2 regions of the Mesorhizobium sp. WSM4904 genome follow, and region 1 is predicted to be linked to the other one. Evidence: riboswitches for the same ligand, from Rfam matches in the RefSeq annotation. Region 1 holds a riboswitch; the other holds the start of a gene.

Region 1 (14,356 bases):
CGCGAGCGCGGTGGTCAGCACCAGCGTCGCCGCAAAGACGAGGTTGATGATCCGCGATGCCAGCGGATTGCGCAGCAACCGCGCGAAAACAGTGCCGGCGAGAAGCCAGATCGCGTGGATGGCAACGATCATCGCTGCCAGCACCAGCAGCCTGGTTGGCACGCCGAGCGCATCGGCCTGTGCCGAGGCGCCGGCAAACACGGCGCCGATCGCCACATAGGCCTTCGGATTGGCGACGGCGAGCATCAAGCCGCCGAGAAAAGTAGGGCGCGCCGCCTTGTTCTCGTTTTCCGCAAGAGGCGGCGCCGTCGCGATCCTGAAGGCGAGGTAGAGGATGTAGGCGGCCGAAGCGACCGTCAGCAGCGGCGCCAGCCCCGGCATCGAGGCGAGCACACCGACCAGGCCGGCGGCCACCACCAGAAGCACGACGGTCGTTCCAAGCACGACGCCCAAAGTGTAGCCCAGCGAAGGCCGCAGCCCGAAGGCGGCGCCGATGGCGGTGACGCTGATCGTCGCCGGACCGGGACTGCCCATGACGACGGCCGCCGCCATGACCAGCGCCAGCAATTGCTGCCAGGACTGCGCGCCAATTCCTGCGGCCATGCCGAACCTCAATTCCTGCCGCGATGCGGCTAGGAATTATCGCAGGGCTCCAACAAGGTCTTGGACGATCGTGCGCTACCTTACACGCCTAGGCGCTGGCCCGGTCCAGCGCTGCGATGTCGTCGGCGGAAAGCTTGAGCGATGCCGCGCGGATCAGGCTGTCCATCTGGGCTGGCGTCGTGGCACTTGCGATCGGCGCGGTGATGCCCGGCCGCGCCATGATCCAGGCGAGCGCCACTTCCGCCTGCTTGGCCGAATGGCGCGCAGCCGCGGCATCGAGCGCGGAGAGGATGCGCATGCCGCGCTCGTTGAGATACTCTGCCACGTCTTCGCCGCGTTCGCTCTGGCCGAGATCGGCCTTGCCGCGGTATTTGCCGCTCAAGAATCCCTTGGCGAGGCTGAAATAGGTGATGACCCCGAGGCCCTCCGTCTTGCAGAGGTCGAGCAGCGGTCCGTCCAGCGAGGAACGGTCGTACAAATTGTATTCGGGCTGCAGGATCTCGTACCGTGGCAGGCTGCGCAGGCTGGCGACATCGAGAGCAGCGCGCAATTGCCCGGCATCGAGATTGGAGCAGCCCGGATAGCGGATCTTGCCTTTCTCGAGCAGGCGTTGATAGGCGCCGAGCGTCTCCTCGTAAGGCGTGGCCGGGTCCGGCCAATGTGACAGATAGAGGTCGATGACGTCGGTCTGCAGCCTCTTCAGCGATTGATCGACCGCCTTTTCGATATAGGCCGCGGAGAGGTCTTTCTTTCCCTGGCCCATATCGGAGCCGACCTTGGTGATGACGACGATCCTGTCGCGGTTGCCGCGGCTTTTCATCCAGTTGCCGATGATGGTTTCGGATTCGCCCCCCTTGTTGCCCGGAGCCCAGCGTGAATAGGCATCGGCGGTGTCGACGGCATTGAAGCCGGCTTCGGCAAACCGGTCGAGCAGGTCGAAGGAGGTCTTCTCGTCGGCGGTCCAGCCGAAGACGTTGCCCCCCAGAACCAGCGGCGCGATGGAAAGGTCGGTACGACCGAGACGGCGTTTCTGCAAGATTGATCTCCGTGATGCTGGGATGGGCCGCGACGCCCGGGAATGGATTGCCGGTAAGCTAGGTCGTGGCTTGCCGAGGTCAAAGGCATGGTTTTGCTTTTTGATCGGGCCAGGCCGTCACGAAGGCGCGACCTGCCGCCCCACCTGTTCCAGCCAATGGTCGCGGATGCCGAGCGCCTTCAGGTGCTCGAGCGTGCTGAGCACATAATCCTCGTTCCTGCCCGACTGGCCGACGGCGCCGCGAACGACTGCCGCGGCATGGCCGGCGTCGAGCCCGCCGGCATATTGCTCATGCGCACGGTCGACGATGTAGGCGACCGCCTCGACCGTTCGGTCCCCTCCCGCCCCGTTTCCGTCGAGCCGGACGTCGAGCATGCGTTCGAGATAGACGTTGGTCACCAGCTCGCGCTCGCGCAGATAGGAAAGCACTTCGTCCCGCAGATCGCCGGGCACGCGGAAGGCAAGGCCGATGCAGGAGCCGCCGCGGTCGAGGCCGAGCACCAGTCCCGGCCGCTCGCGTGTGCCGCGATGCACGAAGGAATAGACACAAAGCGACCGGCGATAGCCGTAAAGACGGGCTCGCCGCGTCTCGACATGTGCGAATCCCGGCCGCCAGATCAGCGACCCGTAGCCAAAAACCCAAAAATCGCCCATATCGCCAAGCCTGATCGCGCTCGAGTGACGACGTCGCACCGTAAGGTGTTTCTTCCGTCCCCGCTTGTTGTGCGTGAGATTAACAGCCCGCTCGCCGCATGAGGGGTTAACGAGAGCCGCAGCATGACGTCAAGTGACGAGCCATCGCGCAAACCTGGCCGCCGGCTGTTCTGGCTTGCCGCGTTCATAGTCGCGCTGTTCGCCATCTACAGCGCCGGCTGGTTCTATCTTGCCGGCCGCCTCAAGACGGAGGCCGACCAGGCCGTGGCCAACCTCGGTACCAAAGGCATCGCCGCCGGCTGCGCCAACCTTACCGTCAGCGGCTATCCGCTGAGCTTCGCCGTTTCCTGCGACAGCCTGGCCTATCAGGATGACGCCAAGAGCATTGCCGCCTCCACCGGCAGCTTCAACGCCGTCGCAGGGATCACACAGCCTCTGTCGCCGGTGGCCGATGTGCGGGGCCCGCTCCGAACCTCGGTGCCGGGCATGCCGCCGCTTTGGATCGACTGGGACAGGCTGAGCGCGACGGTCAAACTGTCCTGGCCCCTGCCGCGGCGCGTTTCGCTGCAGGCCGAAGGCCTGTCGGGCCAGACCGACCCGGCCGACGATTCCGATCCGGCCGAATTGTTCTACGCGGCAAACGCGGCCGGGCAGTTGGAGCCCAAGGAGCAGGACGTCGTCTATACCGGCAGCGTCGGCGATCTCGAGATCAACGCCAACGCGATCGGCGGCCGCGTGCTGCCGGCGCTGGACGGCGGCGGCGAGGCGACGGTGAAGAACGGTGTCGCGCTGATCGCGGCGCCGCCGAAAAGCCTGCGCGGCCAATCGGTCGATATCGCCAAGCTCGACCTGTCGTCGGGAACGGCGCGCGTGACCGTGTCCGGACCGATCTCGGTCGACGCGGACGGCCTGGTCGATGCCAATCTGACGATCAAGCTCAAGGACCCGAAAGCGGTGGCGGCCATCCTCGGCGGCGCCATTCCCGAGCACAAAAGCGAGATCGAGCAGGGTTTTGCCGGCCTGGCCATGCTCGGCAACGAGCCGTCCATGCCGCTCAGGATCGTCAAGGGCAAGGCTTCGCTCGGCTTCATCCCGCTGGGCAAGATCAAGCCGGTCGATTGAGGGCTGCGATGGTGGGACCCGTCAGGCTGCTCAGCGTCGGCGCGTTCACCCTCGACACGATCCTGCGTGTCGACACGCTGCCCACGCATCAGGGCAAGTTCATCGCCAGCGACGGCATCCAGATCGCCTCTGGCATGGCGACGAGCGCCGCCTGCGCCGCGCATCGCCTGGGCGCCAGCGTATCGCTTTGGGCGAGTGCGGGTGACGATGCGGTCGGCGATCGGCTGGTCGCCGAGATCGAGGCGGAAGGCGTCGATTGCAGCCTGATCCGCCGCGTCGCCGGCGCGCGCTCGGCGCTGGCCGCGATCCTGGTGGATGCTCATGGCGAGCGCGTCATCGTGCCGTTCTATGACAGACAAGCGCAGGCCGATCCCGAGACGCTGCCGCTTGCCGATCTTTCCGCCTTTGACGCCGTGCTTGTGGACGTGCGCTGGCCGGGCGCCGCGGCGCTCGCCTTGACGGCCGCGCGGGGCGCCGGCCGCCCGGCGATCCTCGACGCCGACACCGCGCCGGTCGAGGTGCTGGAGCGGCTTTTGCCTTTAGCCTCGCATATCGTGGCCTCGGAGCCGGCGGCGCGTATCGTTTGCGGTCATGCGCTCGACCCGGAAAGCGCCTGCGCCGACCTCGCTTCGCGCACCGACGCCTTTGTCGCGGTGACAGGAGGCGCCGCCGGAACCTGGTGGCACGACCAAGAAGCCGGCCGCATCCGCCATGTCGAGGCGCCGAAGGTCAAGGCGGTGGACACGCTGGCCGCCGGCGACGTCTTCCACGGCGCCTTTGCCGTCGGTCTTGCCGAAGCCATGCCGCCCGAGCAGGCGCTGCGCTTTGCCAGTGCCGCCGCCGCGCTCAAATGCCTGCGCTTCGGCGGCCGGCTCGGCGCGCCGAACAAGGCCGAGACAATGGCGATGATGGCAGCCCACTGGCCGCCGTCGGCCCAGGGCTAGTGGCACTGCACAGGGATTTGACCGATCAGCTCCGTTTGCGTTGGCAGGCGGTATGCGTTGGAGGTTGGCCTAAACGCCCATCGCGATCGTCATTCCAGGGCGGAGCAGGAGCGAAGCTCCGTCGCGAAGACCTTGGAATCCATGCCGTTACCTTCGCCAGGGAGTGCAACGGAGTAGAATTCTGCACCGTGGCGGCACTTCCAAGTCACGGAATGGATTCTATGGTCTGCGCTGCGTCGCTTCGCTCCTTGCTCCGCCATAGAATGACGAGGTTGGAAAGGCTTCAGCCAATCTCCAAGGCTGCCAATGCAGACGTAGCCGACGCATCAAAATCCGGTGCCGGGAAATTAAGGAACCCGCCTACGATTTGACCGGGTGTTCGACCGCCTGACGTCCGAAATCCGGCACGTCGATGTCCTGGCCGGCCTCGATGATCGAGCGGCGGATGGCGCGTGTGCGGGTGAAGAGGTCGAACAGCTTCTCGCCGTCGCCCCATCGGATCGCCCGCTGCAGCGAGGCAAGATCCTCCGAGAAGCGCGCCAGCATCTCAAGGATCGCGTCCTTGTTGTGCAGGCACACATCGCGCCACATGGTCGGGTCGGAGGCAGCCAGTCGAGTGAAGTCGCGAAAGCCGGAAGCGGAGTATTTGATGACTTCCGTCTTGGTCACCGATTCCAGGTCGTCGGCGGTGCCGACGATGTTGTAGGCGATGATGTGCGGCAGGTGCGAGACGATCGCAAGGGTCATGTCGTGATGCTGCGGGTCCATCGTGTCGATGTTCGAGCCGCAGCGCCGCCAGAATTCGGAGAGCTTCTCCAGAGCCTTGGCATCGGTTCCCGGCAGCGGCGTGAAGATGCACCAGCGGTTGTCGAAGAGATCGGCGAAGCCGGCGTCCGGACCCGACTTTTCCGTGCCCGCCAGCGGATGGCCCGGGATGAAATGCACGCCCTCCGGCACATGCGGCTCAATCTGCGCGATCACCGAAGCCTTGGTCGAGCCGACGTCGGTCAGGATCGCCCCCTTCTTCAGCGCCGGCGCGATCTCGGCGGCGACCTCGCCGGACGACCCGACCGGAACCGAGACGATAACGAGATCCGCGTCGCGCGCCGCTTCCTTGGCCTCGGTCGTGTAGGAATCGCCGAGACCGAGTTCCTCGGCCCGCCTCAGCGTCGATGTGCTGCGCGTCGCGATGGCGATATGGCGCGCCAGGCCTTCGCGGCGGATGACGCGGGCGAGCGACGAGCCGATCAGGCCGATGCCGACCAGCGCTATTTTCTCGAACATCGGTGAGGTCATGGTGTTCTAGCTTTTCAGGAAATTCGTCAGCGCTTCGACGACGCCGCGATTGGCCTCTTCGGTGCCGATGCTCATACGCAGCGCATTGGGGAAGCCGTAACCGGTGACGCGACGCAGGATGTAGCCGCGTGCGCTCAGATAGTCGTCCGCCGCCGCCGCCGAATGCCGCTTGTCATCGGGAAAATGGATCAGCACGAAATTGCCGACGCTGGGCGTGACGCGCAGCCCGAGCAGGGTCACCTGCTCGCTGACCCAGGCCAGCCATTTCTCGTTGTGCGCCACGCTGCGCTCGACATGGGCGCGGTCGCGGATGGCCGCGATGCCCGCCTCGATCGCGGTTGCGTTGACGTTGAAGGGACCGCGCACCCGATTGATGGCATCGACGATATGCGCCGGCCCGTACATCCAGCCGACGCGCGCCCCGCCGAGGCCGAGCTTGGAGAAGGTGCGCGTCATGACGACGTTCTCGGAACTGCCCGCCAGCTCGATGCCGGCCTCGTAGTCGTTACGGCGTACATATTCGGCATAGGCGGCGTCGAGCACCAGAAGCACGTTCTTCGGCAGTCCGGCATGCAGCCGGCGCACTTCCTGGAAAGGCACGTAGGTGCCGGTCGGATTGTTGGGATTGGCAAGGAAGACGATCCGCGTCGCCGGCGTGACGGCGGCGAGGATCGCGTCGATGTCGGCGCGCTCGTCGGTTTCCTTGACTGCCACCGGCTTCGCGCCGGCCGCCTGGATGTAGATCTTGTAGACCATGAAGGCATGTTCGGTGAACACGGCCTCGTCTCCCGGCGCAAGATAGGTCTGTGCCAAGAGCCCCAGGATCTCGTCGGAGCCGTTGGAGCAAACGATGTTTGCCGGGTTGAGGCCGTGCACTTCAGCGATCGCCTCGCGCAGCCGGCGGGCGCTGCCGTCCGGATAGACGTCGAGCCTGGCAGCCACGTCCCGCGCGGCCTCGATCGCTTTCGGCGAGGGCCCGAGCGGATTCTCGTTGGACGACAGCTTATAGACCTTCGTCACGCCGGCCGGCGCGGTGCTCTTGCCCGGCACGTACGCATCGATGTCCATGATGCCCGCGCGAGGTGTTGGACGTGCCTGATCCTGCTTCATGTCACAAATCCGTCGAGAAGGCCTTCGAGGCCGCAGCGGAAATACAGGCCGTGGCCCCGAATGTCGAGTGCCGGTGCTTGCGCCACCATGCCGATCCCAGGTAGCTGCCCGTTGACGAAGCGCGGCGCTGGTCCTAGAAGAGCAGCCGGACTTCCCGTGGTGATTTGGCCGGTCGGCTTGCAGCCACGTTAAACAATTCGCTAAAGGGCCGTTTGCAACCTGTAACCGGCTTTGCGAAGGCAGGCCGGTTTTTTGTTGTCCGCCGCCGGCCGGACTGGATGGGGAATGCAAATGTCCGCTCAGCGCGTTGCAAGGACCAACAACGAGGCCGACCATCCGTCGAGCCCGGTGCTGCGGTTCGGTCCCGACAAGCCGCTGAAGCTCGATGCCGGCACGATCCTGTCGCCATTCCAGGTCGCCTACCAGACCTACGGCACCCTCAACGACGCCCGCTCCAACGCCATCCTCGTCTGCCATGCGCTGACCGGCGACCAGCATGTCGCCAACACCAATCCGGTGACCGGCAAGCCGGGCTGGTGGGAGGTGCTGATCGGCCCCGGCAAGATCATCGACACCAGCCGCTTCTTCGTCATCTGCGCCAACGTCGTCGGCGGCTGTCTCGGCTCCACCGGCCCGGCCTCGACCAATCCGGCGACAGGCCGGCCCTATGGCCTCGACCTGCCGATCATCACCATCCGCGACATGGTGCGCGCGCAACTGATGCTGGTCGACCATTTCGGCATCGAGAAGCTGTTTTGCGTGATCGGCGGCTCGATGGGGGGCATGCAGGTGCTGGAATGGGCCGCCAGCCATTCGGAACGCGTCTTCTGCGCGCTGCCGATCGCCACCGGCGCCCGCCATTCCTCGCAGAACATCGCCTTCCACGAGGTCGGACGGCAGGCCGTCATGGCCGATCCGGACTGGCATGGCGGCAAATATCTCGATTTCGGCCGGCGTCCGGAAAAGGGGCTCGCGGTGGCCCGCATGGCCGCCCATATCACCTATCTGTCGGAGGCGGCCCTTCACCGCAAGTTCGGCCGCAACCTGCAGGACCGCGAGGCGCTCACCTTCGGCTTCGATGCCGATTTCCAGATCGAAAGCTACCTGCGCCATCAAGGCATGACTTTCGTCGATCGCTTCGACGCCAACTCCTACCTCTATCTGACCCGCGCGATGGACTATTTCGACCTCGCCGCCGACCATGGCGGACGGCTGGCCGATGCCTTCGCCGGAACCAGGACGCGTTTCTGCCTGGTGTCCTTCACAAGCGACTGGCTGTTCCCGACGGAGGAAAGCCGCTCGATCGTGCATGCGCTCAATGCCGCCGGCGCCTCCGTCTCCTTCGTCGAGATCGAGACCGATCGCGGCCATGACGCCTTCCTGCTCGACGAGCCGGAACTGTTCGCGGCCATCAACGGCTTCATTGCCTCCGCCGCCCGCGCCAGGGGGCTCAGCCTATGAGCGGGTCGCGATTCGTTTGTTCTAGCCGCATTCCTGCGACGCCATCGGCTGCAAATGCCATAAGGCCGGAGGTTGCCTGATGAGCGTCAACCGCGCCCAGCGTGTCGACCTCGAGGTCGTCACCGATCTCATCCCGTCGCATTCGCGCGTGCTCGATGTCGGCTCGGGCGATGGCGTGCTTTTGGAACTGCTGCAGGAGACCAAGCAGGTCGACGGCCGCGGCCTGGAATTGTCGCAGCGCGGCGTCAACGAATGCGTGGCGCGCGGCCTCTCCGTCGTCCAGGGCGATGCCGACAAGGACCTCGAATTCTATCCCGACAAGGGTTTCGACTTCGTCGTGCTGTCGCAGACCCTGCAGGCGACCCGCAACCCGAAGCTGGTGCTCGACGAGCTGCTTCGGATCGGCAACCGCGCCATCGTCTCCTTCCCCAATTTCGGCCATTGGCGGGTGCGCTTCTCGCTGCTGATCAAGGGCAGGATGCCGGTCACCAAGGACCTGCCCTATTCCTGGTACGACACGCCGAACATCCACTTCTGCACCATCCGCGACTTCGTCAATCTGTGCGAAGAGCTCGGCGCGACGGTCGAGAAGGCGACCGCGCTCGACGCCAACGGCCAGAAGATCGGCCTGTCGATGCCGTGGTGGTTCTGGAACTTCTTCGGCCAGCAAGCGGTGTTCTTGCTGCGGCGGTAGTAGCGCTCGAATCTGTTCTCCTCGCTCGCAGCACAGCCGCGAATGTCGGTGGAGCACCAAATATTTGCATTGTTGTTTCTGTCATTTGACAGCGAATTGAGACGGCTATACTGACCTCAATCAGGCAACATGGTGGGTGAACAGCGATGGTCGGCGATCTCCCGACTTATTCAGTCGTCGTGGAAATGGAAAATGCCAAGTCGATCGACTGGGACGAGATCGGCGTTGGGCTGACCATCCTGGCGGATGAAATCGCCTCGGTTTCGGCGGCCGGTCTCGCAAGCCCGAAAGTCGTCATCTCGCACGCCGGGCACGACGCGGACGCCCCGTCGCTGCAGGACCACATCAATAGGGAAGCACCACGGCTGAAAGAGGTGGCCGAGCTTCGCTTCGCCGCCTGTCCCGGCGGCCGCTATTACGAACTCAAGAACAACGGAGTCCTGGCAACCGACACGGACATTGTGATCTTCATGGACTCAGACACGGTTCCGGAACCGGGCTGGCTGTCGATCCTGCTCGGCCCGTTTCAGAAACCCGGGACCGTTTGCGTCAACGGCTATACCTACCTTTTCTACGACGATTTCTTCTCGCGAACCTTTGCGCTGATCTGGTTCTTCCCTATGGCTCGGGGAGACGAGAAATTCGCCGCGAAACGGGCGATCAACGCCAACAACGTCGCCTTCCGGCGCGACTGGATCGCCAGCCATCCCTTCCCGCAGAACAATGGATTCAAGGTTTCCTGCACGCTGCTTATGCATCAGCTTCGCCGCGAGGGTCACGAAATCGTCCATGCCGGCGCACGCGTCTATCACTATCCCCCGCGGGGTTGGCGTTTCTTCTTGTGGCGCGCACTGGTGACCGGCAGGGATGCCGACAGGAAGTTCGTCGAGATCAAGTCCCCCAGTCGCTCTCGACGCATCGCCAAGTCGTTCAGCCGATGGGTGACCAATTCGTGGCGCGTGGTACGACGGGTGATACGCCATGCGCCGCAGACAGGCATGTCGCTCTGGCAAATCCCGTTGTCGCTGATTGTCGGGCTGGCCTTCTACACTCTGGCGTTTTTCGGTCATTTCGGCCTGGCGACGGGCCTCGTACGCGATGAGATCGAAACCTTGCCCGACTATGTCGACCACAGTTAGCCTATCTGCAATTGTAGCCACGATCGCTCGGACTCGCCGCTAATCGTTCGCATTCTCGCCGCCTCATTCAGCCCAGCACATCGGTAGCCTTGTGCGGATGCTCGACGCCGTCGACGAAGATAACGTCGGATTCGGAATTGCCGGTGCGCAACGCGAGGATCTGTTGATATGCCGGCGACCGGTACCAGTCGCGCACATGCTGCCTGTCCGGGAATTCGATGACGATCAGGTGGCCCGGCCAGCTGTTCTCGACCACCTCGACTTCACCGCGGACAGACGCCGGTGTTGCCTTCAAACCGCAATGGCGCGGAAACCGACCGGAATCCGTCTCCTTTCCCGCTGCGCTTGGGTGACACGGAGACCGCTTTTTAGTAGCTTGGCTGCGATTCCGGGGGGGAATGGAAGGTAGCCATCAGACCCTTAGATCAAACGCCGGGCGCGACCGGTGGCAGCGGCAGCCGGATGTCGAGCGAAGTCGCTCCGTTGATTAGCGTGATCACGCCGACGCACAATCGGCGCCATCAGGTCGTTCGTGCGGTAGAAAGCGTTCTTGCCCAGACACTTACCCGCTTCGAGCACATCGTGGTCGACGACGGTTCGACCGATGGAACGGCCCTGGCCCTGGCCGAGATTCGCGATCCCAGGCTAATCTATGTCGGAGCGAAATGGCGAGGCGCCAATGCCGCGCGCAACGCGGGCATCGAGCGCGCGCGGGCGCCGATCGTGACCTTCCTTGATTCGGACGATGTCTATCTGCCGGACCGGTTGGAGCGGACGCTCGCGCGGTTCGACAAGAACCCGTCGCTCGAAGTGCTGATCAGTTCCTACGTCTCGGTGAAAGGCCAGCGCAGCACCAAGTGTATCAACCGCGAGGCCTTGCTCGACAAGAGCACGCTGCAGCGCGCCCTGGTCTCGCAGACGATCTTCATTGCCGGCTCGGCGATCACCGCCCGGCACGAGTCGCTGCTTGCGATCGGCGGCTATGACAGCGACATCACGCGCATGCAGGACCGCGAATTGCTGCTGCGTTTTGCCCGCCGCAGCGGTGCCTTGCTGTCGGAGGATATCGACTGGAAGAAGTACAATTCGGAGAATTCGATCTCCGGTCGTCGCGACGGCTATGTCGAGGCCTATGCCAACCTGATCGGCAAACACCCTTACATAGCCGACCGCTATCCCGACGTTCCGCCCTATATGATCGCCCGGCAGATTATCGCCGATATACTGAAGGGCAGGCTGCCGCAGGCTTTTTCCGGCTATCTCGCCAACCGGTCGTCCAAGGCGCTCGGCTACTCGCTGCCCGAATTGCTGCGCGGTTACGTCGTCGGCCGCCGCTGGCGTCGTGACTGTTATGACGAGTTCCGCGCCAAATACGGCGCCCGGGCGGTCTGATTAAGCGCACGGAGCGGCGTTCCAGCCGAAACACCGCAAGACAGGCACCTCACCGATCCAGCTCGGGAAAATACGGATCGGAAAACCGTTGCCGCAGCCGCTCGCCGAGCAGGCAATCGGTTGGCGCCTGCACATCGACGCGAATCCTTCTGGCATCATCGATGCCGCTCACCTCCTGGATCAGCTTGCGGCGGATCGCCGTCGAGAATTCGGACGCCGCATAGATCGGCAGTACGAACGAGCCGGGACCGCCGGTGACGCAGTCGGCATAGTAGCGGTCGAGGCGGCTGACGCTCGGCGACGGACTGATCAGGATCGGCAGGCCGTTGATGATTATGCCCTCGGCCAAAGCGGCGTCGCGGGTCATGGCGACAGGCAGTCCGGCATTGTTCGGCCCGTCCCCCGATATGTCGATGACCCGGCGCGGCGCCGAAAAGCCGTTTTTCTCCAAAAGCCCCGCACCGAAGCCGAGAGCGCCCGAGATCGACGTGCCGCGAAAGCTCCGGAACGGCCGGCCGGCGATCTTGTCGGCAAAGGCGTTGGCGCTGTCCGCGCCGTCGATGATCTGCCAGGCAATCACGCCGTCGTCGCGCACGACCCCCGCCCATTCGAAATAGGCGAGCGCGATGCGGCCTTTCCGGCCCGAGCGCACAGCGCTGATGAAGTCGCGATGGCGCAGCGCCTCGACATAGCCGGCACGCTGCAGGGCGAACTCCCCTTCGTCCATCGATTGCGAGATGTCGACGGCCAGCACGAGTTCGACATCGACAGGGGTGCCGTCGCCGATTGCAGGCATTGGCGCTGCCTCGGCGCAGGCAAGGCATGCAAGCAGGCTGAGCAGCTTGAGCATGGCAGGCTCCGACCGATGCATGTCGCCCAAAAGTGCGCAGCGGTTTTGGCGAACGACATGCATCAAGACAAAGACTTAAAGCGCGTCGCCTGAATCCGTTTCAGCGCGACGCGCTTTAGGCTGGGATTCTTCCCGGCGATCGCGGCGAAATAAAGCTATTTCTTGGCGCGCACCGCACGCGGTGGCGGTTCGATCGCCCCGGCGCGGAGGCGGGCCGGCTTGAGCGCCGATCGGCCGCTGTCCTTGACGATGGTGAGCGCGCGCGGGAAGAACTGGATGTTGTGCAGGCCGCGCCCGATATTGAGGATGGCGGCGTCCGGCAGCCTGGCCTGCAGCATCGCCAGCACGCGCCGTAGCGTGGCGCCGTCGAAGGTGTCCAGCGCTTCGTCGATGATCACCCATTTCGGCTTTCGCAGCGCCAGCCGGGCAACGGCGAGCAGCCGCTGTTCGTCGTCGGCCAGCTCATGCTCCCAGCGCGCCGAGCGGTCGAGCTGGGACGACAGGCGCTCCAGCCCGACTTCGCCGAGCACCGCGGAAATCTCGGCGTCCTCGATTTTACCGCCTTCGGTATGGTTGAGCACGTCGCGCAGCGTCCCGAGCGGGAAATAAGGCATGCGCGGCAGGAAGAACGGCTTCTCCCCGGCCGGCATGCCGATGCGCCCGCCTCCCCACGGCCAGAGGCCGGCGATGGCGCGGAAGAACAGCGTCTTGCCGGCACGCGGATCGCCGGTGATCATGACGCGCTCGCCGGCCTTTATCTCGACATCCGTCTCGGCAAGCCTCGTGCACCCGTCGGGCGATGCGACTTCGAGCTTTTCGAATGTCAGCGTGCCATTCGCGTTCTCGCTCAACTCGATACGCCTTTCCTTGGCATGCAGGATGTCGGTTTCGCCAAGCGCGATCCGGAAGTCGGCGACGCGCATCAGCGTTGCCCGCCAATCGGCGATGGCGCCGATGTTGTTGATGAACCAGCGCAGCGAGGAATTCACCTGGTTGAAGGCACCGACCGCCATCATCAATCCGCCGAAGCTTATGTCGCCGGCGAAATAGACCGGCGCCGCGACAAGGATCGGCGCCACCACGGTGATCCAGCCATAGGCATCGGTGACCCAGGACAGGTTGATCTGGGCGCTGTAGATGCGCCGCATGGCGCCGAGCACGCTGCCGAGGTCGAACTCCAGCTGCCGCCTGGCGTCCGCCTCGCCATGGGCGAGCGCGATGGCGTCGACATTCTCGTTGACGCGGACCATGGAGGAGCGCAGCTCCGCCTCGCGCGTATAGCGATCGCTGTTGAAGTGGATCAGCGGTCGGCCCACGAGCCAGCTCAGCCAGGAGGCGATGCCGGCGTAGAGGATCGCCGCCCAGACCATGTAGCCGGGTATCGTCAGCGAATAGCCGCCGACATGGAAGACGAAGCCGGAAGAGAGCTCCCACAGCACACCGATGAAGGACACAAGCAGGATGAAGGATTGCAGCAGGCCGACACCGAGATCGGTCGACAGGTCGGAAAGATGGCCGGCGTCCTGCTGCATGCGCTGGTCGGGGTTGACGCCGATGGCGCCGGCATGGGTGAGCCGGAAGGCGCGCGCCGGCCGCATCCATTCATCGATGAGGTCCAGCGTCAGCGCCTCGCGCAGCTTCAGCCGGATCGTCTGGTTGAGCCAGGTCTGGCCGATATTGAGCACCAGCAGGCTGCCGGCGATCACGGCAAACACCATCAGCTGGTGCAGGAACCCCTGCAGGTCGCGCCGTGCCAGAGCGTCGTAAAACGGCTGGTTCCAGCGGTTGAGCAGCACCTGCCCGATCGAGGTCGCGACGATGACGCCGACAATACCGATCAAGACCCACAGAAGCTGCCTGCGCACCGGCGACGTCTTCAGCGCCAGCCTGATCGTCGCCACCTGGTCTGAGAGGCTGCTCGACTCGACCGAGAACGCGGCCTGCTCGATACTGGGCGTGTCATCCATATGCGAAATCCCTGCTGCCGGGAGCGATCATCGGCGGTGGTGCCGCGCCCCGAACCCGCCCCTGAGATAGGGTGACGATCGCCATGCG
Region 2 (14,356 bases), 2.0 Mb from region 1:
CGTTATGAGCTGATCTTCTGCGTCACCCAACCGGAAGACCCTGTGGTCAAGTTGATCAATGCCGCGATCGCGCGCTTCCCGAACGTGCCGGCGCGGCTCTTGATCGGCGAGGACAGGATCAGCGCCAATCCCAAGCTCAACAACTGCGTCAAGGGCTGGCTGGCGGCCCGGCACGACTGGGTGATTCTCGCCGATTCCAACGTGCTGATGCCCAAGGACTATGTCCAGCACCTGATGGCGGCCTGGCGACGGAATACCGGCCTCGTCTGCTCGACGCCGGTCGGCTCGCGGCCGGACGGCTTCTGGGCCGAGGTCGAATGCGCTTTCCTCAACACGCTGCAGGCGCGCTGGCAATATGCCGGCGAGGCGGTCGGCCTTGGCTTCGCTCAGGGCAAGAGCATGTTGTGGAACAAGTCGATGCTCGACGCAAACGGCGGCATACAGGCGCTGGCCGCCGAGGCCGCCGAGGATGCGGCGGCCACCAAGCTGATCAACAGCCTGGGCCTCCGGGTCAACCTCGTGGCCTCGCCCTTCGAACAGCCGCTCGGCCAGCGCACGCTCGCCGAAGTCTGGTCGCGCCAGGCGCGCTGGGCGCGGCTGCGCCGCGTCACCTTCCCGCAGTTCTTCGCGCCCGAGATCCTGACCGGCGTGGTTGTGCCGCTGATTTTCGCGCTGATTGCGGCGGCAAGCGCCGGCGTCAGCCTCCCCACCACGGCGCTTTGCGTGCTGGCGGTCGCCTATGTGCCGGAGTGCCTGCTTGCATGGTCCAAGGGCTGGTACCTGTCGCCGCGCAGCGTCACCGCGATGATCGTGCGCGACGCCATGCTTCCCATCGTCTGGTCGCGCGGCTGGCTGGGCGGCGTCGTCGAATGGCGCGGCAACGCCATGACGATCCGCACCGGGGAGATGACCGAACTCGAAGAGATTGCCTGAGCCGGCTGCGGCTCAAGCAATCTCTTTGCGGCCACCGTTACCGCGCTGCCCTCAGCGCCTGTTCGACGTCGTTGAGCAGATCGTCTGTATCCTCCAGACCGACGGAGAGCCTGAGCGTGCCGGGCCCGATGCCGAGTTCGGCGCGCGCCTCGTCGCTCAGGTTCTTGTGCGTCGTCGTGGCCGGATGGGTGATCAGGCTCTTGGCGTCACCGAGATTGTTGGAGATCAGCACGATGTCGAGCGCGTTCTGGAGGGCGAAGGCCGCCTGCTTGCCGCCCTTGACGTCGATACAGATCAGCGTCGAGCCGCCAGACATCTGCTTCCTGACGACGTCCGCCTGCGGATGGTCGGCCCGCCCCGGATAGATGACGCGGGCGATCTCCGGCCGGCCGGCCAGGAAGTCCGCGATCCTGCCGGCGCTTTCCGTCTGCTGGCGCACGCGCAGCGGCAGAGTCTCCAGACCTTTCAGCAGCGTCCAGGCGTTGAAGGGCGACAGGCTCGGGCCAGTGTGCCGGAAATAGTCGTGCAGGTTCTCATCGATCCATTTCTTGTCCGACAGGATGACGCCGCCGAGGCAGCGGCCCTGTCCGTCGATATGCTTGGTCGCCGAATAGACCACGACATGGGCGCCGAGCTGCAATGGCTTCTGCTGCAGCGGCGTGGCGAATACGTTGTCGACGATCAGCCTCGCGCCGATCGAATTGGCTAAAGCGGCGACGGCGGCGATGTCGACCACTTCCAGCGTCGGGTTGGTCGGGCTTTCCAGGAAGAACAGCTTGGTGTTCGGCCTGACCGCTTTTTCCCAGTTGGCGATGTCGGTGCCGTCGACCAGCGTCGCCTCGATGCCGTAGCGCGGCGCCAGCGTCTCGACCACCCAGCGGCAGGAGCCGAACAGCGCCCGCGCCGCAACGATGTGGTCGCCCGCCTTCACGCTGCAGAGCAGGGCGGCGGACACGGCTGCCATGCCGGAAGCAGTGGCGCGGGCATCCTCCGCGCCTTCCAGCGCGCACATGCGCTTCTCGAACATGTCGACGGTCGGGTTGGCGTAGCGCGAATAGATGAAGCCCGGCTCCTCGCCTTTGAAGCGGGCTTCCGCGGCTTGCGCCGTTTCGTAGACATAGCCCTGGGTGAGGTACATCGCCTCGGCGGTCTCGCCGAAGCCGGAACGCAGTGTGCCGCCATGCACGAGTGCCGTCTGAGGCTTCCAGTTACGCGTCTTGGTCATCGCCCTAATTCCACTCGCAAAGAACAGTCCAAACACAAAAAAACCGGCCGCGATGTCGCAACCGGTCCATATGGCCTCGCGGCCAGCGGTCCTTTAGCGACTTGTTTAACGTGGCTGCAAGCCGACCGGCCAAATCACCACGGGATAACGACCCTTTAGACCCGCGCCACGCTTGCGTCAATTGCCGGCTTGATTAAGAGGTTTGTACCAGGCAGGTAGCGCAAGCCCGTTTACGGTTTTCGGCAGGAGCCTGCAAAAGAACCACGCGCTTGCCCGGCCTTCGATCGGAGCCAGACCTTGCGGCAGACAGGCATTCTTCCGGATCAGGACATCGCGGCGCTGTTTGAGGCGAATGCGCTGAAGTCGCCGCGCGCGCTCGACAGCGACCAGATCCAGCCGGCCAGCCTCGATCTCAGGCTCGGCGACACCGCCTTTCGTGTGCGCGCCTCCTTCCTGCCCGGTCCCGATCATCTGGTGGCCGACAAGCTCGACCGGCTGAAGCTGCACGAGATCAGCCTTGCCGAAGGTGCGGTGCTGGAGACGGGCTGCGTCTACATCGTGCCGCTGCTCGAGAGCCTGGCGCTGCCGGCGGAAGTGTCGGCTTCCGCCAACCCGAAGAGCTCGACCGGGCGGCTGGACATCTTCACGCGTGTCATGACCGACCGCGGCCACGAGTTCGACAAGATCGCGGCCGGCTACCATGGCCCGCTCTACCTCGAGGTCAGCCCGCGCACCTTCCCGATCGTCGTGCGCGCCGGCTCGCGGCTGTCGCAGATCCGCTTCCGCATCGGCAACGCGGTGCTCTCGGAGAGCGAACTGCGCGACCTCCACCGCGCTGAGATGTTGGTCGCCACCGAGCCGCCCAACATCTCCGGCGGCGGCATCGCGCTCTCCATCGATCTCGACGGCGACAAGGACGGCCTTGTCGGCTATCGCGGCAAGCACCACACCGGCCTCGTCGACGTCGACAAGCGCGCCGCGCAGGACGTCGTCGACTTCTGGGAGCCGCTCTACAAGAGCGGCGCCGGCGAGCTGGTCCTCGACCCGGACGAGTTCTACATCCTGGTCTCTCGCGAAGCCGTGCACGTGCCGCCGCTCTATGCCGCCGAGATGACGCCCTTCGATCCGCTAGTCGGCGAGTTTCGCGTCCACTATGCCGGCTTCTTCGACCCGGGCTTCGGCCATTCCGCCGCCGGCGGCAGCGGCAGCCGCGCCGTGCTCGAAGTGCGCAGCCACGAGGTGCCGTTCATCCTCGACCACGGCCAGATCGTCGGTCGCCTGGTCTACGAGCATATGCTCAAGCGCCCACGGGCGCTTTACGGCACCGATCTCGGCTCCAACTATCAGGCGCAAGGGCTCAAGCTCTCCAAGCATTTCCGCGCCGCGCGCTGAGCTCCGCGGCAGCCAGACTGTGCTTGCCTGGCCAACCGCACCATGCTTGGCTGCGCGTAACTGGCATAGAACCTGATCGAGGGAGACGAAAATGCGGATATCCAGATGGATCATATCGGCAGCGGCCGCAGCCATGCTGGCGCTCGGCGCCGGTTCGGCAGGCGCAGCGGAAAAGATCAAGATCGGCACCGAGGGCGCCTATCCGCCCTTCAACACCATCACGCCGGACGGCAAGGTCGAGGGCTTCGACATCGACATCGCCAATGCGCTCTGCGCGCAGATGAAGGTCGAATGCGAGATCGTCACCCAGGACTGGGACGGCATCATTCCGGCGCTGCAGGCCAAGAAATTCGACGCCATCATCGCCTCGATGAGCATCACCGAGGAACGCAAGAAGCAGGTCGCCTTCACCCACAAATACTACACCACGCCGCTTTCGCTGGTCGCCTTGAAAGATAGCGACATCGCCTCGACCGAGCCTGCCGCTCTCGCCGGCAAGACGGTCGGCGCCCAGGCCTCGACCACCCAGGCCAACTACGCCCAGGACGTCTACGGCAAGGCCGGCGCCGAGGCGAAGCTCTATCCGACCCAGGAAGAGGCGGTCACCGATCTCCTCAACGGCCGGCTCGACGCCGTCATCTCGGACAAGTTCGTGCTGGTCGACTGGATGAAGAAGGCGAGCGACGGCTGCTGCAAGCTGGTCGGCGACGTCAAGGGCACTGAGACCGAGGCCGGTATCGCCGTGCGCCTGGAGGACACCGCGCTACGCGACAGGCTGAACGCCGCCATTGACGCCATCGTCGCCGACGGCACCTACAAGAAGATCCAGGCGAAATATTTCGACTTCGATATCTATTGAAGCCGGAGCTGCCTTCGGTCAGCCGCGAAACAGCGCCTGTTTCGCGGCGCCGAGGCACGCGTTGAAGCTGCCGACAAAAAGCAGCTCGCGTCCAGCTAGATGCGTTTTACCCCAGAATGAAGCCTGTCGCGTGGCATCAAGCGATGCCTTTGATCCCTTCAACGGGAATAGCTGATCGTTCACGCACCCAAGAACATAGGCACGAGCGGAGTCAATGCGGCAAGGCTTGGCTCTGTCGTTCAATGTGGCGCCACGAAGTTGTGAAATCCGTAGATCGGCATTTCGCATCAGGAAGCTGGTTTGATTTCGTGAATATCCGGTGCCCAGCAGTCGGTTGGTCATCAGGGCGCGCGCCTCGCTATAGGAGGTCTTGCTGCATTGTGCGGCGCCATAGGCCGCGGATGACCAGCAAGCGATCAACAGAGCGATGCCCAGATTTCTGGCGCTTGGCGGAATATGGCCCATTGATCCGGTTCCAAGTTGTTCGCGAGATCACAGCGCCTTCACCGCCACCTTCACCGGCTTTTCGATCTCCAGCGGGTTGCGCAGCGGCAGGCCGAAATCCTTGGCCTCGATCTCGAACACGTCGCCGGCCTCGGTCCTGATGCCGTCGGCGAAGGAGAGCGTCGCGGTGCCGAACATGTGCACATGCACGTCGCCTGGCTGGCGGAAGGCTGAATATTTGAAGTGATGATGCTCGAGATTGGCGATGGTGTGCGACATGTTCGCTTCGCCCGACAGGAACGGCTTTTCCCAAAGCACCTTGCCGTCGCGCCAGATGCGCGATGAGCCTCTGATGTCGGCGGGCAGGTCGCCGATCAGGATTTCCGGTCCGAACGAGGCGTTGCGCAGCTTGGAGTGGGCGAGGAAAAGGTAGTTCACCCGCTCGGTCACATGGTCGGAGAATTCGTTCGACAGCGTGAAGCCGACCCGGAACGGCGCGCCGTCATCGCCGATGACATAAATGCCGGCGATCTCCGGCTCCTCGCCGGCGTCCTGCGCGAAGGCCGGCGACATCAGCGCCGCGCCCGGCGCCACCGCCATGGTGCCGTTGCCCTTGTAGAACCACTCCGGCTGCACGCCGATCTGGCCCTTGGCCGGCTTGCCGCCTTCCAGCCCCATGCGGAACATCTTCATGGAATCGGTGAGTTGCTCTTCGCCGTCGCTGAGCTTCTTGTGCATGGAATCGCGCGTCGCGGCGGAGCCGAGATGCGTCAGTCCGGTGCCGGTGAGGTGCAGATGCGCGGGGTCCGGATGGTTGATTGGCGACACCAGCCGCCCCTTCTTGTAGGCGGCGTCGAGGTCGACCGTCTCGCCATAGCCCTTGCGCTCGATCAGCGCTTCGAGACCGGTGCCGGTGCGCGCCGCCTCCATCGCCAGCGAATAGACGCTGCGCGCGCCGTTGATGATCCGGGTCTTGCCGCCGCTGCGGGCAACGACGCGGATCGTCTCGGCGTCGTCGAGGATCTGGGAAATCAGCATGATGAACCCTCTCTCTTTTGCCTTGGCCGGGCTGCCGACAGCAAAAACCCCGACCAGCGCGGCCCGGACCGATCCGTGCCACGGTTGAAACTCTTCGTCCGGATTGCGCTCGCGAGCCCGGTCCTTCGGGGGACTTCTTGGCGCCGACGGGTTGCCGGCAGCTCCGCGATCTGGACCCGTATGCCTCCTGCTTCCTCGCCGGAGCGGTTCAGCCTAGTAGCTGGCCCGCTCCAAATATTTGTTTTTGCGCAATTCCGGATGGAAAACCGCCATTCCGGAATTGCCCTCGCCCTGTCAGGCCTTGTTCTTGTTGTAGACGTCGAAGATGACGGCGCCGAGCAGCACCAGGCCCTTGACCACCTGCTGCCAGTCGACATTGACGCCCATGATCGACATGCCGTTGTTCATCACACCCATGATGAAGCCGCCGACCACGGCGCCGATGACCTGTCCGACGCCGCCCATCGCCGAGGCGCCGCCGATGAAGACGGCCGCGATCACGTCGAGCTCGCTGCCGAGACCCGCGGCCGGCACGGCCTGGCCGAGGCGCGCCGCGATGATCAGGCCGCCGAGCGCCGACAGCACGCCCATGTTGATGAAGACGAGCAGCGTCAGCCTTTCGGTATTGATGCCCGACAGCTGCGCCGCCTTGGCGTTGCCGCCCATGGCATAGATGCGGCGGCCGATGGTCATGCGCTTGGTGACGAAGACGAACAGCGAGATGAGCACGCCCATCACCATAAGCACGACCGGCAGGCCTTTGTAGCTCGCGAACTGGAAGACCAGGAAGAGCGCCAGCGCGCTGCCCACCAGCGTCTTGATGACGAACAGCGGGAAGGGCTCGGCCTCGTAGCCGTGGCGCTCGCGCTTGCGGCGGGCCCTCAGCCCGAAATAGGCATAGGCGAGCACCGCGACCACGCCCAGCACAACCGTCGTCATATGCAGCGTAAGGCCGCTGCCGACGATGGTCTTGCCGGCAGCATTCACCGTCGGTGGGATCAGCGTCAGCGGGCCGATGACGTCCGGGATGAAGCCTGAGCTCAGCGCCTTGAAGTCAGGCGGAAGCGGGCCGACAGAGGAGCCGCCGCCGAGCAGCGCCTGGCAGATGCCGCGGAAGATCAGCATGCCCGCCAGCGTCACGATGAAGCTCGGGATCCTGTGATAGGCGATCCAATAGCCTTGCGCCGCGCCGATAAGCGCGCCCACGATCAGGCAGACGATCGAGACCACCAGCGGATTGCTGAATATGCCGAGCGGCCAGATGACCATCATCATCGCGGCGAGCGCGCCGATGAAGCCGGCGACGGATCCGACGCTGAGATCGATATAGCCGGCGACGATCACCAGCAGCATGCCGAGCGCCATCACGATGATGAACGAGTTCTGCTGCACCAGGTTGCTGAGGTTGACCGGTTTGAACAGCGTTCCCGACGTCGTGTACTGGAAGAACAGCATGATGACGATCAGCGCGATGATCAGACCGTATTCGCGCAAATTCGTCGTCAGCGCCGAGACGGCGATGCGCGGACCCTGCTTGACGTCCTCGGCGACGCCGCTCTGCGGCGAGGGAGCGCTGTCTGTGCTCATGATGCTTTTCCTTCTCCGCGAACGATGGCGCGCATGATTTTTTCCTGGCTGGCGTCGCTAGCCGCCATTTCGCCGACGATACGCCCTTCGTTCATGACATAGATACGGTCGCTGATGCCGAGCAGCTCCGGCATTTCCGACGAGATGACGATGATTGCCTTACCCTCGGCGGCGAGACGTGCGATGATCGTATAGATTTCGTACTTGGCACCGACGTCGATGCCGCGCGTCGGTTCGTCGAGGATCAGCACTTCCGGGTCGGCGAACAGCCATTTCGACAGCACCACCTTCTGCTGGTTGCCGCCCGAAAGGTTGCCGGTCAGCTGATAGACGCTGGAGGCGCGGATGTTGGTCTTCTTGCGGTAGTCGTTGGCGACGCTCATCTCGCGCATGTCGTCGATGGCGCCGCGGCTGGAGACGCCGCCCAGGTTGGCCAAAGTCACGTTGTGCTTGATGTGGTCGATGAGGTTGAGGCCGTAGGTCTTGCGGTCCTCGGTGACATAGGCGATGCGGTTCTCCACCGCCTTGCTCACCGACGAGAGGTCGATCGGCTTGCCGTGGAGCGACACCTCCCCGGTGATGTGCCGGCCATAGGAGCGGCCGAACAGGCTCATCGCGAATTCGGTGCGGCCGGCGCCCATCAGCCCGGCGATGCCGACCACCTCGCCCTTGCGCACATTGAGGTTGATGTTCTTGATGACCTGCCGTTCGGCGTGGATCGGATGGTAGACCGACCAGTTCTTCACTTCGAAAATGACGTCGCCGATCTGCGGCTCGCGTGGCGGATAGCGGTCGTCGAGCGAACGGCCGACCATCGAGGTGATGATGCGGTCCTCGCTGATCTCCTTCCTGGGCAGGGTTTCGATCGTGCGTCCGTCGCGGATCACCGTCACCTTGTCGGCGACGCGGTTCACCTCGTTGAGCTTGTGCGAGATCAGGATCGACGTCATGCCCTGGCGCTTGAACTCGAGCAGCAGATCGAGCAGCGCCTGGCTGTCCTTCTCGCTGAGCGAAGCGGTCGGCTCGTCGAGGATCAGGAGCTTCACTTCCTTGCTAAGCGCCTTGGCGATCTCGACCAATTGCTGCTTGCCGACGCCGATATTGGTGATCAGCGTCTTGGGATCTTCCTTGAGGCCGACCTTTTTGAGCAGCGCGCCGGTGCGCTTCTCGTTGGCGTTCCAGTCGATGACGCCGTAGGTGGCGTGCTCGTTGCCGAGGAAGATGTTTTCCGCGATCGACAGCATCGGCACCAGGGCAAGCTCCTGGTGGATGATGACGATGCCGATATGCTCGCTGTCGTGGATGCCCTTGAAGTGGCACTCCTGGCCGCGGAAGACGATCTCGCCTTCATAGGTGCCGGACGGATAGACACCCGAAAGCACCTTCATCAGCGTCGACTTGCCGGCGCCGTTCTCGCCGACGATGGCATGGATTTCTCCTTCCTCGACGCTGAGGTTGACGTTCGACAGCGCCTTGACGCCGGGGAACGTCTTGGTGATGTCGCGCATCTCCAAAATCGTCGAGGTCATCAGGAATTCCACTCCCTGGCGCATGCTTTCCGTTTCCGGAATGGGTCATGCGCGAAATCAACATACTGCAGTCTGGTCCGCGCCGCGACGGCGCATGGCGCTGCAGAGCCGGCAAAAACAATACCGGGCTCGCCGTTGAACGAAAAGGGGCCCTGCGTCGCGCAGGACCCCTCGTTTTCAAGCCGGATTACTTCAGCTCTTCGGCCTTGATGTAGCCGGAGTCGACGACCAGCTTCTCGTAGTTCGACTTGTCGACCTCAACCGGCGTCAGGAGGATCGAGGGAACGACCTTGACATCGTTGTTGTAAGTCTTGGTGTCGAGGCCCTCAGGCTTGCCGCCCGAGAGCACCTTGTCGACCAGCTCCACGGTTGACTTGGCCAGCTCGCGGGTGTCCTTGAACACCGTCGAATACTGCTCGCCCGAGATGATCAGCTTGACCGAGGCGGTCTCGGCATCCTGGCCGGTCACGATCGGCCAGGGCTGCGCGTCGGTGCCGTAACCGACGGCGCGCAGCGAGGCTGTGATGCCGCGCGACAGGCCGTCATAGGGCGACAGAACACCATCGACGCGGCTGCCGTCCGAGTAGTTGGCCGAGAGCAGGTTGTCCATGCGAGCCTGCGCGGTGGCGGCGAGCCAGCGCAGCGTACCGACCTTGTCCATGCCCATCTGGCCGGACTTGATTTTGATCGAGCCGTCGTCGATCAGCGGCTGCAGGACCGACATCGCGCCGTTGTAGAAGAAGAAGGCGTTGTTGTCGTCGGGCGAGCCGCCGAACAGCTCGACGTTCCACGGCTTGGTGTTCGGGAAGCGCTCCTTGAGGCCCTTGACCAGGGAATTCGCCTGGATGACGCCGACGCCGAAATTGTCGAAGGTGGTGTAGTAGTCGACATTCGGGGTCTTCTTGATCAGGCGGTCATAGGCGATGGTGACCACGCCCGCATCGTTGGCCTTCTGCAGCGCATCGGCCATCGTGGTGCCGTCGATCGAAGCGATGATCAGCGCCTTCGGACCCTTGGTGATTTCGTTTTCCAGCTGACTGAGCTGGTTCGGGATATCGTCCTGCGCATACTGCAGGTCGACCGTGTAGCCGAGCGCTTCGAGCTGGGACTTGACGGCGTCGCCGTCGTTGATCCAGCGCTGCGAGGTCTTGGTCGGCATCAGCACGCCGACGAGACCCTTGTCGGCTGCATGCGCCGAATAGGTCGTGGCGGCAATGCCAAGGGCCGCGATGGCGGCCAGCGTCTTGATGATCTTCACATTACTCTCCCTGGTTGATGGACGCGACACCTCGGGGCTTCGCGGGCCGCGCAGTCGAACAGGAGCGCTGGCGCGCCACTGTCGGCTTTATCGATCTCCGGTATCCTCCCAATCGGCCCCGCGGCGCAGTTTCAATCGATACGATTTTGCTCGTTGCCGATCGTTGCGCCTCGGAACGCGCGAAGGGTGGGTTCCTTTGACATAACTGTCAAATGCGATCTTTGGTGGTTGCTATACCGAAACTGGTATGATTTAGCATGCGGTAAGAACTGGCGGAGAGGCTGGGAAATAATGGCGGCGCTGCGCGATCCTGATGCGATTTCAGTAAGTTACGAGAAGCTCCCGGGAGACGGGGAGACGCTTCTGCGCAGCGGCTTGAGCCTGCGCCATATGCGCATGATCGCCGCGCTCGACGATCACGGACGGGTGAGCGCCGCCGCCCAGGTCATGAACATCTCCCAGCCGGCCGCCTCGCGCATGATCGCCGAGATGGAGGCGGTGCTCGACGTTATGTTGTGCGAGCGCCTGCCGCGCGGCGTGACGCTGACCCCTTACGGCCAGGCGCTCGCCAGGCGCGCCCGCTCGATTCTGCTCGAGATGCGCGAGGCCGACCGCGAGATTTCGGAGCTCAAGGCCGGCAAGGGTGGCTCGGTGTTCCTCGGCGCCGTGACCGCGCCGGCGATCGAATTGGCCGTGCCGGCGATTCGCGAGATCCGCCGCATCTACCCGCGCATCGAGATCACCATGCAGGTCGAGACCTCGAACGTGCTCGCCCGCGAGCTTATCGCGTCGCGCCACGATTTCATCATCGCCCGCATTCCCGACGACCTCAACCCGCGGCTGTTCGAATCGCGCGTCATCGGCATCGAGAAGGCTTGCCTGATCGTGCGCCGCGGCCATCCGCTCGCCAGCGGCAAGATGGTCGGTCTGGAGGAGACGGCCGCCTATGACTGGGTCTTCCAGTCCGGCGGGTCGCCGCTGCGCCAGGCGATGGAAAGCAATTTCCTGAATCGCAACATCCCGCTTCCCGACCGCATCCTCAACACCTCTTCGCTGCTCTTGACGCTGGTGATGGTGGCGCAATCCGACGCTATCGCCCCCGTTTCGGTCCAGGTGGCCAAGTTCATCCAGAGCGCCGACGGGCTGTCGGGGGCGATCGACGTCGTGCAGACCGAATTCGACATCGAGGTCAGGCCCTACAGCCTGATCACGGTCAAGAACCGCGTGCTCTCGCCCGCCGCCAAGATGCTGCACGACTTCATTTTGCGTGAAGTGGGGTAATGGAACGAGAATGCTACTTGCACGTTCAGACCGATCGGCGCTCGCTGGAGCCTGATGCGGTGAGGGACGAGCCGCCGATGCTCAACAGCTCGGGAGGTTTCGATGGAACGTCGGTTGTTTCTGACTGGAATGCTTGGCGTTGCGGGGGCGGCAGCGCTTGCAAGCCTGGCCGGACCAGCCAAGGCGGTTGCCGGCATCCCCAAGGGCAACGGAATTCTCGATGAATTGGACAAGCCGGATCCGGCCATCTACGAGGAGGATGACCAGGCCGATTTGCTGCAGCCGGCTCAGTATTACTACCGCCGTCGATACTACCGCGATCGGTACTACCGCCGCCGCCGGCGGCGCGTTTGGAGACGGGTCTGCCGCCGCTACTGGCGCTATGGCCGGCGTCACGTCCGCTGCTGGCGCCGCCGCGTCTGGATCGGCTTCTACCTCTGAGGCAACAGCAACCGCGTACCCCTGCGCCTGCCGGGTGAATTGCTGATTGGGTCTTGCGCCGGTGTGTGCAAGGTCCAATGGCTCGCTTGCAGACCGCCGCCGACTCCACGCTTGCGCATGCTGGTCGGTCTGAGGTCGATCCAATGCAATTCCGCGCCGCGGTCTCTGCAGCCCCGGGGATTCGGTCGTGTAAAAACCGGCGTAAAACTGCGCAATTTGGCCGCTCGTGGAGTCTGGCTCAAACCCTTGCGGTTCAGGCTGGAGCGGGTAGCGGGAATCGAACCCGCGCGTTCAGCTTGGGAAGCTGACAGGCTACCATTACATCATACCCGCGCAGCAGCCTCGTTACCATGATGGCGGGGCCTCAAGCAATCGGCTCTCGTCGCGAGACCTTGGATATGTTTTCGACGCCCGTCAGGGTCATATGCGGGCCGACAATGGCGCGGCCCTGCTTGATGCCGGACAACCAAGTGCGTATTTCTGAAGTCGCGCTTCCGAATCGGAGCAGCTCGAACCGGAGAACGGCCTTGTCCGCACTGACACGCTTCCTCGGCGATACGCCACTCAGGGTGCTCGTGAAGCTGCTGGTGGTTTCCTTCCTCGTCGGCCTCGTCATGCACGCCTTCGGCTGGAGCCCGATGGATGTGTTCTATGGCATCCGCCAGTTCTTCGTCGATTTGTGGAATCTCGGCTTCCACGCCATCGACCGCTTCCTGGGCTATATCCTGCTCGGCGCCGCGATCGTCGTGCCGGCCTTCATCCTGCTCAGGATCGCCAGCTACAGGAAGTGACCTAGGCGAAGCCGGCCGCGACCTCGAACAGGATGGCATGGCGCTGGGCAAGCGCCGGCACGTCCGTCGAATAGCCGCCGCCGATGACGCCGCACAGCGGGATGCCGCGAGCGCGGAAATGGCCGATCACCGCCTTATCGCGGGCGCGCAGGCCGTCATCCGTCAACGACAGCCGGCCAAGCCGGTCCTCGGCATGGACATCGACGCCGGCATTGTAGAAGGCGATATCCCATCGCCCGCTTGCCGATAGTTCCGGCAGGATGGCGCCGAGCCGGTCGAGATAGGCGGCATCGCCGGTGCCGTCGGGCAAGGCGACATCGAGATCGGAGGCGATCTTGCGCGCCGGATAATTGCGTTCGCCATGCATGGAGAAGGTGAAGGCGCGGGGTTCATCCTTCAGGATGTCCGCCGTGCCGTCGCCCTGATGCACGTCGAGATCGACGATCAGGATGTTTTCGACTGCACGCTCGAGAAGCAGTGCCAGCGATGCGACGGCCACGTCGTTGAAGGTGCAGAAGCCCGCGCCTTGCGCGCGCCTGGCATGATGGCTGCCGCCGGCGGCGTTGCAGGCAATGCCGTGTTTCAGCGCCAGCCGCGCCGCCAACACCGTGCCGGCGGTGGCAAGTTGAGCCCTGAGCGATACGCGCTGGCCGACCGGAAAGCCGATCTCGCGCTCGATCCTCGCCGGCACCTCGCAGGCCAGCACCTGGTCGACATAGTCGGCCGCATGCGCGAGCTTCAGCCACGCCGCCGGCGCCGGCTCCGGCATCGAAAGCGCTTCCGGAACGGCCAGGCCGCGGGCGCGCAAGGCCGCCATCAGCAACGGATACTTGCTCATCGGAAAGCGATGGTTGACGGCAAAGCCGGCGTCGTAGTCGGGGTGGTGGACGATCTGCAAAGCCATGATGGGCAGCCTGCGCCAGAGCTGGAATTCGGTTGGCCGTCACCGGTTAGCGATTGCGCGGCAGCGGCAAACTGGGGCACATCGGCTCTTCGATCAAGCCGCAACAATTAAGGCAGCAGTCCTTGGACAAGGGTGCGACCGAGATCAACGCCAGATCCTTCAACGTCACCAATCGCTCGGTGCTGGCGATTGCGGTGCCGATGACGCTTGCCTATCTGACGACGCCGCTGCTCGGTATCGTCGATACCGGCGTGGTCGGCCAGTTCGGCGACGCCGCCCTGCTCGGCGGCCTGGCCGCGGGCGCGCTGGTGTTCGACGTCGTCTTCACCACATTCAACTTCCTGCGCTCCGGCACCACCGGCCTCGTCGCACAGGCGTTCGGGCGCGGCGATCAATTGGAGGAACAGGCCGTTCTCTGGCGCGCCGTGCTGATTGCGGTCGTCGCCGGCGTCGCGCTTGCCGCCCTTGCGCCGCTCTTTGCGGTGGCCGGACAGTGGTTCATGGGCGCCGAGCCGCGCGTCAGCGCGGCGATGTCGGTCTATATCCGCATCAGGTTGCTCGCCGCTCCCTTCTCGCTCGTCAACTACGCCATATTGGGCTACGTGCTGGGGCGCGGCGAGGGTGGGCTTGGCCTTATGCTGCAGGCCGTGCTCAACGGCATCAACATCCTGCTC

The links. Region 1 has a riboswitch for S-adenosylmethionine ahead of QAZ47_RS09245 (homoserine O-acetyltransferase). Riboswitches for the same ligand answer to the same signal wherever they lie in the genome.
Region 2: another riboswitch for S-adenosylmethionine. It lies ahead of QAZ47_RS31780 (O-succinylhomoserine sulfhydrylase); the one in region 1 lies ahead of QAZ47_RS09245 (homoserine O-acetyltransferase).

What each region holds. Positions count from the first base shown of each region.
Region 1 is NZ_CP121354.1:1,945,486-1,959,841, reverse strand. Features, by position in the region: gene QAZ47_RS09280 (LysE family translocator) at 1-603, opposite strand, end outside; gene QAZ47_RS09275 (aldo/keto reductase) at 692-1,639, opposite strand; gene QAZ47_RS09270 (gamma-glutamylcyclotransferase) at 1,757-2,293, opposite strand; gene QAZ47_RS09265 (DUF2125 domain-containing protein) at 2,417-3,415, shown strand; gene QAZ47_RS09260 (sugar kinase) at 3,424-4,359, shown strand; gene QAZ47_RS09255 (prephenate/arogenate dehydrogenase family protein) at 4,720-5,655, opposite strand; gene hisC (histidinol-phosphate transaminase) at 5,662-6,723, opposite strand; SAM riboswitch at 6,912-6,989, shown strand; gene QAZ47_RS09245 (homoserine O-acetyltransferase) at 7,057-8,226, shown strand; gene metW (methionine biosynthesis protein MetW) at 8,306-8,920, shown strand; gene QAZ47_RS09235 (glycosyltransferase) at 9,067-10,059, shown strand; partial or broken gene QAZ47_RS09230 (DUF1330 domain-containing protein) at 10,127-10,327, opposite strand; gene QAZ47_RS09225 (glycosyltransferase family A protein) at 10,522-11,451, shown strand; gene QAZ47_RS09220 (DUF1194 domain-containing protein) at 11,501-12,301, opposite strand; gene QAZ47_RS09215 (ABC transporter ATP-binding protein/permease) at 12,457-14,268, opposite strand.
Region 2 is NZ_CP121354.1:6,572,567-6,586,922, reverse strand. Features, by position in the region: gene QAZ47_RS31785 (ceramide glucosyltransferase) at 1-933, shown strand, start outside; gene QAZ47_RS31780 (O-succinylhomoserine sulfhydrylase) at 971-2,158, opposite strand; SAM riboswitch at 2,232-2,309, opposite strand; gene QAZ47_RS31775 (2'-deoxycytidine 5'-triphosphate deaminase) at 2,456-3,550, shown strand; gene QAZ47_RS31770 (ABC transporter substrate-binding protein) at 3,684-4,409, shown strand; gene QAZ47_RS31765 (hypothetical protein) at 4,428-4,874, opposite strand; gene araD1 (AraD1 family protein) at 4,902-5,891, opposite strand; gene mmsB (multiple monosaccharide ABC transporter permease) at 6,186-7,478, opposite strand; gene mmsA (multiple monosaccharide ABC transporter ATP-binding protein) at 7,475-9,007, opposite strand; gene chvE (multiple monosaccharide ABC transporter substrate-binding protein) at 9,195-10,265, opposite strand; gene QAZ47_RS31740 (LysR family transcriptional regulator) at 10,557-11,546, shown strand; gene QAZ47_RS31735 (protamine-2 (modular protein)) at 11,649-11,987, shown strand; tRNA gene QAZ47_RS31730 (tRNA-Gly) at 12,247-12,320, opposite strand; gene QAZ47_RS31725 (DUF6460 domain-containing protein) at 12,515-12,778, shown strand; gene QAZ47_RS31720 (histone deacetylase) at 12,780-13,682, opposite strand; gene QAZ47_RS31715 (MATE family efflux transporter) at 13,805-14,356, shown strand, end outside.